Regions from separate parts of the Paraburkholderia flava genome, predicted to be linked through region 2. Evidence: predicted binding sites of a transcription regulator. Region 2 holds the regulator's gene; each other region holds the start of a gene.

Region 1 (4,764 bases), on a different contig from region 2:
GTCGTGTTATTTCGTGAGGGGGAGAAGGCGCGATGGATCCTTCTTTTCGACGAGAAATGTTTGTGTTCGAAACGCATTGAAAGTGGACAGCACGACCGACGGATTGACTTGCTTCCACTGTAGAGAGGGCTGCGTGAATTCAGCGATGCGATGCCTGGGGCGGCGAAAATTTCGATGAAGGACCGCGAGCGATGGCGAAGAAAAATGAAGCGTGTACATGAACGACGCGCATGACCGAACGTGCAGAGTCAACGCGCGCGTAGTGCGGCATCGAGGGTGCAGAGATCGACCTCGGTGACCTGTCGCCAGGTTTACACCGAGGTACGTGTCGCGCATGCAGTGACGCTAATCGTCGCCGATGCAGGACCCGTTAAGATGTAACGCTATCTGCGGCAGACAGACGATCAGCCACCAGCGCTTCAAGCAGACGCGGCACTTCACGTGCTCCATCGAGCGCGGTGAATTCAAGCGCAAGCCGCTTCGCGTTCGCGCGATACGCAGGATCCGACAACACGCGCGCAATCGATTCACGCAAATCGGCTACGCTCGGCGTCGCGGTGTCGAGCCGGATGCCGCTGCCTGTCCACGCGACGCGTGCAGCGATCTCCGGCTTGTCCTCCGTGACGCCGGCCAGCACCATCGGCACGCCGCAACTGAGGGCCTGCGTCACGGTTCCATACCCGCCCAACGCGACGAGTACATCGACGTACGGAAAAATCTTCTGGAAATTCAGGTGCGTCATCGCTACGGTATTCGAGCTCAACGGGCACGGTATGCGGTCGACCGGCAGACCGCCCGTCGTCACGAGAATGAGCTTGTCGTCGTCGTTGCCGAGCGCCTGAATCACCGGTGCGGCGAGCAGCCCGAGATCGTAGTTGGCAATCGTTCCCTGGCTAACGAGCACGATGCGACGACCCGCCTTGCGCGCTTCTTCCACCTGCGGCGGAATGTCTCCGACGCCATCCGGAAGCAGCGGGCCGATGAAGTGCACCTTCTTTCCGGACGGCTCGCGATACGGAAATTCGAAACCTGGACCACACGGTTGAAGAATCAGATCGGAGAGCAAGGCCGAAGATTCCAGCAGCGACGCAGGGAGCTTCTTGTGTACGCCGAGATCGTCGAGAATGCGGTCGGTGTGTTCCCGCGACGGGGTGGTCAATACGCTGTCGACGTGCGCTGCGGTCGCCAGGTACTGTTCGCGTTGAGCAGCATTCGCGGCCGGGGGCAGGCCTGGTCCCCAGGGAGCGCCGTCCTCGCGGGACAGTGGAGTTGTGGAGATGCTCAGACACGCACTGGCGGGACGCGAAGCGCGCGCGCCGAGCAATAACGGCAGCACGCCGAAGAAGGCCGTTTCGTGCACGATCAGATCGGCGGGGAACTCGCGCAGCACGGCTTCGAGTCCACGGAACTGCGACGGTATCGCGTCGGCAAAGACGTGCTTGAACGCGTAAAGCACTCGCTGCAAGCCGGGCGGATGTAGTTGCAATTCCGGGAAGGCTGCGTCGACGTCGGTCAGATCGAAATCGACGTCGGCGGGGAGCGAGTAGAAACCGATCCCCGCAGCCCGCGCCTTTTTACCGAATATCGAGCCGGTGTAAAGCGCGGTTTCGTGTCCCGCGTCTTTCAGCATTCGCGCGACCACCAGCAATGGATTGACGTGCCCGGTAACAGGGGCTGAGGCAAGAAGAACTTTCATGGTGTTCCTTGAACATGCGGCTCGATAGCCGGCAATGTTGATGAAGTCGCAGCCGGCGTCGGCGCTGCGGGCTCCATCGTTAAACATCTGGGCTGGGTGAGTTATTCCGCTTTCTTTGCCCGTGAACTTGCGACGCTGGAGTCACATGTTTTTCACAACCAGGCTTTCGGATGAACCGCAGGGAAGTGACGCTGTTTCTTCGATGGAAGGGCGGTGTTGCTTTCGCGATGAGTCTGCGCGTCGAACGTAAATTCTCGACGTCGTCATCGTGTCGACAAGAGCCTGTAGGTCCTGCTGCGGTGAATTGTGTTCGGCATCGATCGCACGATGCTCGTGCGGTTCTTTGAACGTGCGTGCGTGATGTGATCCGCGGTCACGCCTGGTTAAGCGGATCGCGTGCGCAAAGGTCGGGCTAGTTGAATGACGTCATCGCTGATCGCTGCGCTTGATGTCGGTGGACACGACGCGCGTGGGGCCGAATCCGAGCACATAAGAAACGGTGACTCTGGTGTCTGGGTAGGGGGCGAGTATCGAACCGCAACGTACAGACTCGATTCGATCGGGCTGCCAGGGTTTCCCCTGGGGAGTCTGGACGGGCCCGCTTTCGCGGATGGCCCGCATCGGGACGGGTTTCGCTTTCGGCCGGTGATGTGGGCAAGTAACCGATTGATTTACCGGTAAATCATTGTTTTTGCGGGAAGTTATTCAGCATATTCGCGCGTTTGCCCGTCTTGCGAGTTCAAACCCGGGCGAACAGGGTTCCAGCCTCAGCAGACCCCACCCCTCACCCAGTTCTTGAATTTGTCATCCCTCGTCCATATAATTGGCACTCACTGCACGAGAGTGCTAACAACATTGCCGGCTGGCCCGCCAGTCGGGTTTCTCGGTGTTCTTCAGTCTCAATGAGAGGAGTGTTATGAACCTTCGTCCTTTGCATGATCGCGTGATCGTCAAGCGTCTGGATCAGGAAACCAAGACCGCGTCGGGCATCGTGATCCCCGAAGCCGCAGCGGAAAAGCCGGATCAAGGCGAAATTCTGGCCGTCGGCCCGGGCAAGCGTGACGACAAGGGCGCCCAGATCGCGCTCGACGTGAAAGTCGGCGACCGCGTCCTGTTCGGCAAGTACGCAGGCCAGACCGTCAAGGTCGACGGCAACGAACTGCTCGTGATGCGCGAAGAAGACATCATGGCCGTGGTGCAGAAGTAATTTTTGCGTCCGGTTATTCCCAGAATTCAAGGAGTTAGAAGATGGCAGCTAAAGACGTCGTATTCGGTGATTCGGCCCGTGCCAAGATGGTCGAAGGCGTGAACATCCTCGCGAACGCTGTGAAGGTCACGCTGGGCCCGAAGGGTCGCAATGTCGTGCTCGAACGCAGCTTCGGCGGCCCGACGATCACCAAGGACGGTGTGTCGGTCGCGAAGGAAATCGAACTGAAGGACAAGCTTCAGAACATGGGCGCGCAAATGGTCAAGGAAGTTGCTTCCAGGACCAGCGACAACGCCGGCGACGGTACGACGACCGCAACGGTCCTCGCACAATCGATCGTTCGCGAAGGCATGAAGTACGTCGCATCGGGCATGAACCCGATGGACCTGAAGCGCGGCATCGACAAGGCCGTGGCCGCAGCGATCGAAGAACTGCGCAAGATCAGCAAGCCGTGCACGACCAACAAGGAAATCGCCCAGGTCGGCGCGATCTCGGCAAACAGCGACACGTCGATCGGCGATCGCATTGCTGAAGCGATGGACAAGGTCGGCAAGGAAGGCGTCATCACCGTCGAAGACGGCAAGTCGCTGCAAGACGAGCTGGACGTTGTCGAAGGCATGCAATTCGACCGCGGCTATCTGTCGCCGTACTTCATCAACAACCCGGACAAGCAAGTTGCCGTGCTCGAGAACCCGTTCGTGCTGCTGCACGACAAGAAGGTCTCGAACATCCGCGATCTGCTGCCGGTACTCGAGCAAGTTGCTAAGGCTGGCCGTCCGCTGCTGATCATCGCTGAAGACGTCGAAGGCGAAGCGCTGGCTACGCTGGTGGTGAACAACATCCGCGGTATCCTGAAGACCGTTGCCGTGAAGGCGCCTGGCTTCGGCGATCGTCGTAAGGCAATGCTGGAAGACATCGCTATCCTGACCGGTGGTCAGGTCATTGCTGAAGAAACCGGCCTGACGCTCGAAAAGGCAACGCTGGCCGAACTGGGTCAAGCGAAGCGTATCGAAGTGGGCAAGGAAAACACGACGATCATCGACGGCGCTGGCGAAGCCGCGACCATCGAAGCGCGCGTGAAGCAGGTGCGCACGCAGATCGAAGAAGCGACGTCGGACTACGACCGTGAAAAGCTGCAGGAACGCGTGGCCAAGCTGGCCGGCGGCGTGGCAGTGATCAAGGTCGGTGCTGCGACCGAAGTCGAAATGAAGGAAAAGAAGGCACGTGTCGAAGACGCCCTGCACGCTACGCGCGCAGCGGTGGAAGAAGGCATCGTGGCAGGTGGCGGTGTGGCGCTGATCCGCGCTCGCACGGCAATCGCCGGCATCAAGGGCGCTAACGCCGATCAGGACGCAGGTATCAAGATCGTGCTGCGCGCGATGGAAGAGCCGCTGCGTCAGATCGTCACGAACGGCGGCGAAGAAGCCAGTGTCGTGGTGGCAGCAGTTGCAGCAGGCAAGGGCAACTACGGCTACAACGCAGCGACCGGCGAGTACGTCGACCTGGTCGACGCAGGCGTGGTCGATCCGACGAAGGTGACGCGCACGGCGCTGCAAAACGCAGCATCGGTTGCTGGTCTTCTGCTGACGACCGACGCAGCTGTCTGCGAACTGCCGAAGGAAGATGCTCCGATGCCCGGTGGCGGCATGGGCGGCATGGGTGGGATGGGTATGGACATGTAATTCGGCGTCAGCCGGAAGACATGCGAAGGGCGCGCTGCGAGGCGTGCTCTTCAAAAACAAAAAACCCGCAGCGATGCGGGTTTTTTGTTGTCAGGGCACGGAAAGGCGCCCGCGTGGAGGCGAGCCTGCCGGCGAACCTAATGCCGCGCCTCCCCCGGCGCCACATCCTTCCCACTCGC
Region 2 (4,764 bases):
TTTTCCATGTCGCTGAAAGTCATTAGAAATATAAAAACAGAAGCAAAGACAAGGCAGCCAATGTCGTCGCTGCCCTCGCATTGCCGTGTTGTCACGGCGCGACGTCGTTGCGCTCACTGCCGGTGCAGATGGGCGCAAAAACGGCATTTTCAAGCCATCCGACGGCGCTTTTTGCACTTCAACCGTGCCGCGGAAACGGCCCGTTACAACCATTACCCAAGCTTCATCAGATTGAGATTGAGCCTGCCTCGCGACTGGCCTAAACTCCATCCAAGCGTAGGAAAAGGCACGTTTACCCTAACCTTACGCCGAGCCATCATTTTTCAATTGCCCGTTTCCATCCTGTGCATTCAGGAGGTACCAGTGAAACTGACCTTTGCAATATCCGTGGTCGCCTTGGTACTCGTCGCGGGTACCACGACCATCTGCATGTCCGGCGCCGTCACCGACAGCACGACCGAATACGGTAGCGTGCACGCGACGATGGAGCAGCTGTTCAATCCCCACCTGAAAGTTTGTCGATAGTTCGCCGGTCCCGCTTGGTCGGCCGGCCGTGAAACGCGGCGGCCGGTTCGCGATACGTCTTGCGGCGCTCCAGTTCCAGCAGCCGCTTCGCTTTTCCTTCCACTGTCTCTGTATATAGCGTCTGCGCGATGCTGGCCGGACCGCGCACGTCGCACAGACCCAGCACGTCCAGCTGCCAGACCGCGTGTTCGATCTCGACCTCGACCCGGTCGCCGACCCGCACTTCCTTCGCCGGCTTCACAGTCAGACCGCCGATCCGCACCCGGCCTTTCTCCACTGCGTCCGCTGCCAGCGAACGGGTCTTGAAGAGGCGCGCCGCCCATAACCATTTGTCGATGCGCAGCCGCGCGCCGGGGTCCGTCGAAATCCTGTAGTTCATCGGATGCTCCGGACGCAACCCAACGCAGATAGCATGCCTGCGCGCGATGTCATGGCGAAGGCATTCATGTCGTCGCGACGCCGTGCGGCTGCGCCGCCTGAACTGGCCAGCCCTGCAGATTGACCGCGACGATCTCACCGAGCGCCGCGATCCATGCAGGCGCGTTGTTCACGCACGGAATCCGGTGAAACTCCTTGCCGCCCGCATGCACGAACTCGTCGCGCACCTCGATACCGATTTCTTCGATCGTCTCGAGACAGTCAGCCGTGAAGCCCGGGCAGAACACGTCGGCACGCCGCACGCCCGCCGCGCCCAGTTCCTTCAGCGTCGGTGCGGTGTACGGCTGCAGCCATTCGGCCTTGCCGAAGCGCGACTGAAACGTCACGCGGCATTCGACCGGCGTCAGTTCGAGCGCATGCATCAGCAGCGAGGCGGTTTGCTGGCACTGGTCGTGATACGGATCGCCGAGATCCAGCGTACGGCGCGGCACGCCGTGGAAACTCAGCACGAGTTTGTCGCCGGCCGAGAAATCGGGACGGCCGTGTGTATGCCAGTAGTGGTGAACCTGCGCAGCGAGCGCGGCGATGTACGCGGGGTGATCCGCGTAGTGACGCACGGTGCGGATCTCGAGCTGGTTGCGCATGCGGCGCAGCGCGGCGAACGCGTCATCGAATGCGGTGGCCGTGGTCGACGACGAGTACTGTGGGTACATCGGCATCAGCAGCACGCGCTCGGCGCCCGCGAGCTTCAACTGGTTCAGCATCGCCGGAATGCCGGGCGTGCCGTAGCGCATCGCGTACTCGACGAGCGTCGTGTAGCCGTTCGCGTGCAGCAGCTGGCGCAGCGCATCGACCTGCTTTTCGGTGTGCACGCGCAGCGGCGAACCCTCGGGCATCCAGACCGCCGCGTACTTCTTCGCCGACGACCGGCCGCGAAACGGCAGGATCAGCACGCGCAGGATGATCTGCCACAGCAGCGCCGGAATTTCGACGACGCGCGGGTCGGACAGAAACTGCGCGAGATAACGGCGCACTGCACGGGGCGTCGGCGCATCCGGCGTACCGAGATTGATCAGCAGCACGCCCACGCGATGGGCAGCGGATTGCGACGGCCGCTCGAGATCGAAACGCATAGGCAACAGTCAACCGCGTACTGCGGAGTGGGGGCGAAAGGGATCATTATAGCGGCGCGCTTCGGGCCGGCCACCTGGCCGTCCGGCCGATTGGCGGCGGCCGGCGCCGCGCGCACTATCTATACGAACCGAAGAGCGCAGCGTCTATTGCTGACTAAGCGTCAACGACAGCAGCCGCGCGGTGATGTCGACGATCGGGATCACGCGGTTGTACGCCATGCGGGTCGGGCCGATCACGCCGAGCGTGCCGACGATCTTCCCGTTCACTTCATACGGCGCGGTCACCACGCTCATTTCCTCGATCGGCACGAGCGTCGACTCGCCGCCGATGAAGATCTGCACGCCCTGCGCGTGACTCGATACGTCGAGCAACTGAAGGAGGCTGGTCTTTTGGTCGAACACATCGAACAGTTTGCGCAGCCGCGCCATGTCGGACGAAAGGTCCGCCACTTCGAGCAGATTGCGCTCGCCGGAGATCAGCACCGTCTCGCCTGTGTCGGATTCTTCGGTGCTCGCGGTGACGGCCGCGTGCATCAGTGTGGTCATGTCGCTGCGCAGCGTGTCGATTTCTTCGCGCAGCCGGCGGCGCACGTCGTCGAACGACAGTCCGGCGAAATGCGCGTTGATGTAATTGGATGCCTCGATCAGTTCGGACGGCGAGAAGTCGCGCTGCGTCGCCATGATCCGGTTCTGCACGTCGCCTTCGGGCGTCACGATGATGAGCAGGATGCGCTTGTCCGACAGCCGCATGAACTCGATCTGCTTGAACACATGGCTGCGACGCGGCGTCAGCACGACACCCGCGAACTGCGACAGACTGGACAGCACGCTCGCGGCCGCCGCGACGATCTTCTGCGGCTCGCCCGCCTGCAGCGTGGTCTTGACTGCGCGCGTGACCGCTTCTTCGTCAGCGGCGGATTCGACCGTCAACATCGTATCGACGAACAGCCGGTATCCGCGCGGCGTAGGGATCCGCCCAGCCGACGTGTGCGGACTGGCCACGAGTCCCAGTTCCTCGAGATCGGACATCACGTTGCGGATCGTCGCCGGGCTCAGTTCCAGCCCGGAATAACGGGACAGCGTGCGCGAGCCGACCGGCTGACCTTCCGCGATGTAGCGTTCGATCAGGGTTTTGAGGAGCGTTTGTGCGCGAGGATCTAGCATGGAGAAAAATTTTAGCTCAATGGCGCGACGAACGATATGACGGAAAGGCCGACGTCCTCGTGGCCCGACGAACCTCGGCCCGGCGCTGCGCACCCGCACGCAGCCGCGCCGGGCGAACGGGCAACGCCCGTTGTCATCGAAGCTTCACCATTCTAACGACAATCGGTATCGCACAAGCCGGGAATAACGTGGCCCGCGCGGCAATCGGCGCGATGACCGGCACAGCCGCCGGTGCCCGTCCTGCACGTGCCGGAAGACAGGGCACCAATGGGGGCGGCAACGGTTCTTTTCGGAACCCACCTATGGTGTAATGCCGGCATGCAAGTTACCAGCCAGTTCAGGACCGTTGCGCTCATCGGGCGCAGCAACACGCCCGGCATCGGCGAGCCGCTGATGGCGCTCGCCGCGTGCATCGAGAAGCGCGGCTTCGACATCGTGTTCGAGGCGAACACCGCTGCCGAAATCGGCGCGTCCGGTTACCCCGCGCTGCGGCCCGCGGAGATCGGCGCACGCGCCGACGTCGCGGTGGTGCTGGGCGGCGACGGCACGATGCTCGGCATCGGCCGGCAACTGGCGCCGTATCGCACACCGCTGATCGGTATCAATCACGGCCGGCTCGGCTTCATCACCGACATCCCGATCTCGGACATGTACGAGGCCATCCCGCAAATGCTCGCGGGCAGCTTCGAACGCGAGGAGCGCACGCTGCTCGAAGCGCGCATCATGCGCGACGGCGATCCGATCTATCACGCGCTCGCATTCAACGACGTCGTCGTGAACCGTAGCGGCTTTTCGGGGATGGCGGAGCTGCGCGTGTCGGTGGACGGCCGCTTCATGTACAACCAGCGCTCGGACGGTCTGATCGTCGCGACGCCGACGGGGTCGACCGCGTACGCGCTGTCGTCGCAGGGGCCGATCCTGCATCCTCAACTGCAGGGACTCGTGCTCGTGCCGATCGCGCCGCACTCGCTGTCCAACCGGCCGATCGTGCTGCCGGACGACTCGAAGGTGAGCATCCAGATCGTGTCCGGCCGCGACGTCAACGTGAACTTCGACATGCAGTCGTTCACCGCGCTCGAACTCAGCGACACGATCGAGGTGCGCCGCTCGCGTCACACGGTGCCGTTCCTGCATCCGGTCGGCTACAGCTATTACGCGACGCTGCGCAGGAAGCTGCACTGGAACGAATCCCCGTCGCACGAAGACGACGCCGCCAGCTAGACGCCTCCCCAGCCAACCAGACGACTCCATGCTTCGCCACCTCTCGATACGCGACTTCGTCATCGTCGCCGCGCTCGATCTCGAATTCGACAGCGGCTTCACGGTTTTCTCGGGCGAAACAGGCGCCGGCAAGTCGATCCTGATCGACGCGCTGGCGCTCGCGCTCGGCGCCCGCGGAGATGCGAGCGTCGTGCGCACCGGCGAAACCCGCGCCGACATCACGGCCGAATTCGACACGCACGGCGACGTGGACCGCTGGCTCGACGACCAGGCGCTCGCCACCACCGACGACAGCGCACACAGCACCGTGCTGCTGCGTCGCGTGATCGATGCGAACGGTCGC
Region 3 (4,764 bases), 200 kb from region 2:
TGTCGTCGAGCGTTGCAACCGGCTGCCCGTGCATCCGCGTCATCCGTATGCGGGCGACCTCGTGTACACGGCGTTTTCGGGATCGCATCAGGATGCGATCCGCAAGGGCCTCGCGCAGCAGGCGCCCGACGCGATCTGGGAAGTGCCCTACCTGCCCGTCGATCCCGCCGACGTCGGTCGCAGCTACGACGCGGTGATCCGCGTGAACAGCCAGTCGGGTAAGGGTGGTACGACCTTCCTGCTCGAGCGCGGGATGGGCTTCGCGCCGCCGCGTCGCGTGCAGATCGAATTCAGCCAGGCCGTGCAGGCCGCTGCGGACAGGTCAGGCGCCGAGATGACCGGCGACGCGATCTGCGCGCTGTTCGCAGGCGAATATCTCAAGACCGTCGGACCGGCGGGCCGTGGCGCGGAAGGTGCGATGCGCTGGGAAGGCCGTGACGTCGACGTATCGTCTGTACAAAGTGGTGCCGAGGAAACGGTCGGCCAGCGCGCCGACGATACACACGCACGACGGGTCGCGCGGGCTATCGCGGCGGCATCGGGCGAGAGCGTCGACGTGACGTCGTGCGAAAGCGTGCAGACGGCCGACGGGCGCACAGCCGTATTCGTCGGTTGCCGGGTCGGTGGACAGGCGGTGAGATATGGCGTCGGGATCGGCGATGCGCCGGAAGCGGCTGCCCTGGATGCAGTGGTCAGCGCGGTCAATCGCGCGGCGTGGCCGGCGGTCGATCAACGGGCAGCCGCGTAAAGCGATGCCTCACTCCGAGCCACCGCTGAAGTAAAGAGAAGCAGCAAGAAAGCACACCCAAGGGACAACGCCGGCCGCACAACAGGCAGCCGACACAGGCAATCCGCCCACAAGGCGGACCGGGTCAAAAAGCCGACACGCTTCAGCCGCCGTCCCGCCCCTTCAACACACAGTCACGCGATCATTCGATCGCGCAGCGAGTCGCCTGCCACGCCACGAGCCGCCACTGGCCACCCTCCTGCGCCTGGATGGCCGTGTACGCGATAGGAAACAGCAGCGCGCCGTTATTCGCTTCCATCTCGATCAGCGCGCGGCCGGTCACGACGCAGGTCTCGCGTCCGACCGGCATCACCTCCTGCGACTGGATCTCGATCTGCCGGTAGCGACGGCGGCCCGCGGTGATCGCGTCGATGAACTGCCGCTTGGTCTCGCGCTTGCCGTTCGTGTGCACGTAGCTCACGGTGTCGGAAAGCAGCGAATCCAGCAACGGCCCATCGCCGTCGACCATCGCCCGAAAGCGGTCGCGCTCAAGTTCGCGGATCGCGTCGATCACCTTTGCCGCCATTGCTCGACCCCTTTGCACCGACAAGGGCCGTCATCCGGCCGCGGTCGTCAGAAGTTATATTGCAAATATAGCTGGCTGAAATTTATACCAGGATTCGGCTCTTTGATACTGGCGTTGGAAACGTGCTGGAAGCGATAGCCGACCTGATACTGCTGACGATTGCCGAACTGCGCGCCCACACCGACCATGTCGGCGAACTGGAACGCCGAGCTGAGCGTGTAGCGACTGGAGATCGTCGGGCTCGTGAGTAACCGCACGCCGACGCCCGCTTCGAAATACGGACGGATCGCGCCCGACCCCTTGATGAAACGCACCACCGGCGTCACGCCGAATTCGCCGACGTTCTCGTGGACGTTGCCTTCGTCGGTATGCCACCACGCGGCGTGCGCTTCGCCGATCAGACTGAAATGCCAGTCGCCGATGTACCACCAGTTCAAACCCGGATCCCACACGACGCCGAGGTCGAGCTTGCGCACGTGGTGATCCGCGACGCCTCCTGCGATCTGCACGCCAAACTGGTCGGCGCTGGCCAAACCAGACGCCGCCAGCAGGCCCGCAAACAGTGAAATTTTCAGTGTCAGACCACGTGCGGCGCAGTTCTTTTTCTTCATGAACACCTCTTGTTACCCGGTGGACCGATAAGCCGCCGAGGGGAAGGAAGCCGTTATTCTGGAGCATCGAGCAAGGAACGAGCCGCCCGGCAACCGGCCGAATCCGGCAAATAGCTCCTTCAAATTCCGAAAAAATCGCAGGTTATTGAAAGGTGGGATGCCCTTCGCGGGTAAATGCTACGCCCAACGCGGGAAAACTGCAGAAGGGGTACAATGCTATTGATCTTCAAATTTCAATAGGTAGAGGGGAACCTCGATGACCCCACGGACTCTAAGTGTTAGCACTCGGATATTGAGAGTGCTAACATCCACCGTGAAGTCGTTTTCCGACTGAGCTTTTTTGCTGCTTTTTGCTGATTCCGAAGGAGTTTTTCACGTGAGCAACGCAATGACCCTCCCGAGTACTCTGAGCCCGTCGTCGGCTAAGGCCGCTCCGGCAGGTGCACTGGCGCTCGCGCAATTTTCGATGTTGCCCGGCCAGCTGGGCAACATCGACGCCTACATCCAGGCCGTCAACCGGATCCCGATGCTGACGCCGGCGGAAGAACGCCAGTTCGCCACCGAATTTCGCGAGCAGAACAATCTCGACTCGGCCCGCAAGATGGTGCTGTCGCACCTGCGGCTTGTCGTGTCGATCGCACGTAACTACCTCGGCTACGGGCTGCCGCATGCCGACCTGATCCAGGAAGGCAACATCGGCCTGATGAAGGCCGTGAAGCGCTTCGATCCGACGCAGAACGTGCGTCTCGTGTCGTACGCGATGCACTGGATCAAGGCCGAGATCCACGAATACATCCTGCGCAACTGGCGCACGGTGAAGGTCGCGACCACGAAGGCGCAACGCAAGCTGTTCTTCAACCTGCGTAGTCACAAGCAAGGGTTGCAGGCGTTCACGCCCGAAGAGATCGAAGGCCTCGCCAAAGAGCTGAACGTGAAGCGCGAGGAAGTCGCGGAGATGGAAACGCGGCTGTCCGGCGGCGACGTCGCGCTCGAAGGCCAGGTCGAGGACGGCGAAGAGTCGTACGCGCCGATCGCCTATCTGGCCGACTCGCACAACGAGCCGACCGCCGTGCTCGCATCGCGCCAGCGCGACAAGCTGCAAAGCGAAGGGATCGCCACCGCGCTCGAATCGCTCGACGCACGTAGCCGTCGCATCATCGAGGCACGCTGGCTGCATGTCGACGACGACGGTTCGGGTGGCTCGACGCTGCACGAACTCGCCGACGAATTCGGTGTGTCGGCGGAACGTATCCGCCAGATCGAAGCCAGCGCAATGAAGAAGATGCGCAGCGCGTTGAACGAATACGCATAACGCATCGCGCGCTAATTGCGCATTAGCTGCAACACAAGCAAGCCCCGCCCTCGCAAGACGGCGGGGCTTTTTTCTGCACGCCGTAATGCGATCCGCTGCGCGATTGACTTGGCTCGACAATACTTGTATTAGTTTCATCGCAGACGTCCGCTCGCGACCCTTTGCCGCACTGCGCGATGCGCGCACCCCGCGACGCTGCTTCTAGAATCAGTCATGCATGCCGCGCCGGACAACGATCGTCCGGCTTCGCAGATGTACCCGTCAGGTAGTCGCACCACCGACCATGACCCTTTCGCTCGATCGCCGTCCCCCATCCCGCCTCGCACTGCGCAGCCGGTTTGCCGCATGGGCGCGCGGTCCGACCTTCGCACGCGACATCGTCATCGTGCTCGTCATCAAGTTCATCTTGCTGATGATTCTCAAGTACGCGTTCTTCAATCATCCGCAGGCGGACAACATGTCGTTGCCGCCCGCGCAGGTCGCACAGGCGCTGCTGTCCGTGCCCGCCCCCACTCCGCCCCAGGGAGACCAGCATGCCCACTAGCGAAGTCGTCGATCTTTCGCGCCTCCAGTTCGGCGTCACGGCGCTCTACCACTTCCTGTTCGTTCCGCTGACGCTCGGTCTCTCCTGGCTGCTCGTCATCATGGAGTCGGTCTACGTGATGACCGGCAAGCAGATCTACAAGGACATGACGCAGTTCTGGGGCAAGCTCTTCGGGATTAACTTCGCGATGGGCGTGACCACCGGCCTCACGCTCGAATTCCAGTTCGGCACGAACTGGTCGTATTACTCGCATTACGTCGGCGATATCTTCGGCGTGCCGTTGGCCGTCGAGGGGCTGATGGCGTTCTTCCTCGAATCGACGTTCGTCGGGCTGTTTTTCTTCGGCTGGAAGCGGCTGTCGAGCGTCAAGCATCTGATGGTCACGTTCCTCGTCGCGCTCGGCTCGAATCTGTCCGCGCTGTGGATTCTCATCGCGAACGGCTGGATGAACAATCCGGTCGGCGCTGAGTTCAACTACGAGACGATGCGCATGGAGCTGTCGAGTCTCTACGCGGTGATCTTCAATCCGGTCGCGCAGGTGAAGTTCGTGCACACGGTGTCGGCGGGTTATGTGACGGCGTCGATCTTCGTGCTCGGCGTGTCGTCATGGTATTTGCTGAAGCGCCGCGATACCGAGTTCGCGTTGCGCTCGTTCGCGATCGCCGCAGGCTTCGGTCTTGCGTCGACGATCTGCGTGATCGTGCTCGGCGACGAATCCGGCTACCGCACCGGCGAAGTGCAGCGGGTGAAGCTCGCCGCGATCGAATCCGAATGGGAAACTGCACCCGCACCCGCGCCGTTCACGATCATCGGGATCCCGAACCAGCAGGAACAGCGCACCGACTACGCGATCCGCGTACCGTACGCGCTCGGCATCATCGCGACGCGCTCGCTCGACGAGCCGGTTGCAGGATTGAAGGAGCTGATCGCGCACGCCGAAACGCGGATCAAGAGCGGGATCATCGCGTACGGCGCGCTGCAGAA

What was found. Region 2 encodes HrcA, which represses chaperone genes, less so after heat shock. Its sites were predicted from a motif close to TTAGCACTCNNNNNNNNNGAGTGCTAA; they were not measured.
Region 1: a site for HrcA is predicted at 2,520-2,546, ahead of groES (co-chaperone GroES). Genes of this name have one in related genera too.
Region 3: a site for HrcA is predicted at 2,203-2,229, ahead of rpoH (RNA polymerase sigma factor RpoH). Genes of this name have one in related genera too.

The regions. Positions count from the first base shown of each region.
Region 1 is NZ_SMRO01000004.1:437,400-442,163, reverse strand. It holds gene E1748_RS29980 (glycosyltransferase) at 371-1,696, opposite strand; gene groES (co-chaperone GroES) at 2,613-2,903, shown strand; gene groL (chaperonin GroEL) at 2,945-4,585, shown strand; gene E1748_RS29965 (hydroxymethylpyrimidine/phosphomethylpyrimidine kinase) at 4,723-4,764, opposite strand, start outside.
Region 2 is NZ_SMRO01000003.1:877,318-882,081, reverse strand. It holds gene grpE (nucleotide exchange factor GrpE) at 1-8, opposite strand, end outside; gene E1748_RS26475 (RNA-binding S4 domain-containing protein) at 497-904, opposite strand; gene hemH (ferrochelatase) at 969-2,036, opposite strand; gene hrcA (heat-inducible transcriptional repressor HrcA) at 2,181-3,200, opposite strand; gene E1748_RS26460 (NAD kinase) at 3,519-4,421, shown strand; gene recN (DNA repair protein RecN) at 4,450-4,764, shown strand, end outside.
Region 3 is NZ_SMRO01000003.1:674,392-679,155, reverse strand. It holds gene leuA (2-isopropylmalate synthase) at 1-748, shown strand, start outside; gene E1748_RS25525 (nuclear transport factor 2 family protein) at 930-1,313, opposite strand; gene E1748_RS25520 (acyloxyacyl hydrolase) at 1,361-1,924, opposite strand; gene rpoH (RNA polymerase sigma factor RpoH) at 2,301-3,236, shown strand; gene cydP (cytochrome oxidase putative small subunit CydP) at 3,520-3,780, shown strand; gene E1748_RS25505 (cytochrome ubiquinol oxidase subunit I) at 3,770-4,764, shown strand, end outside.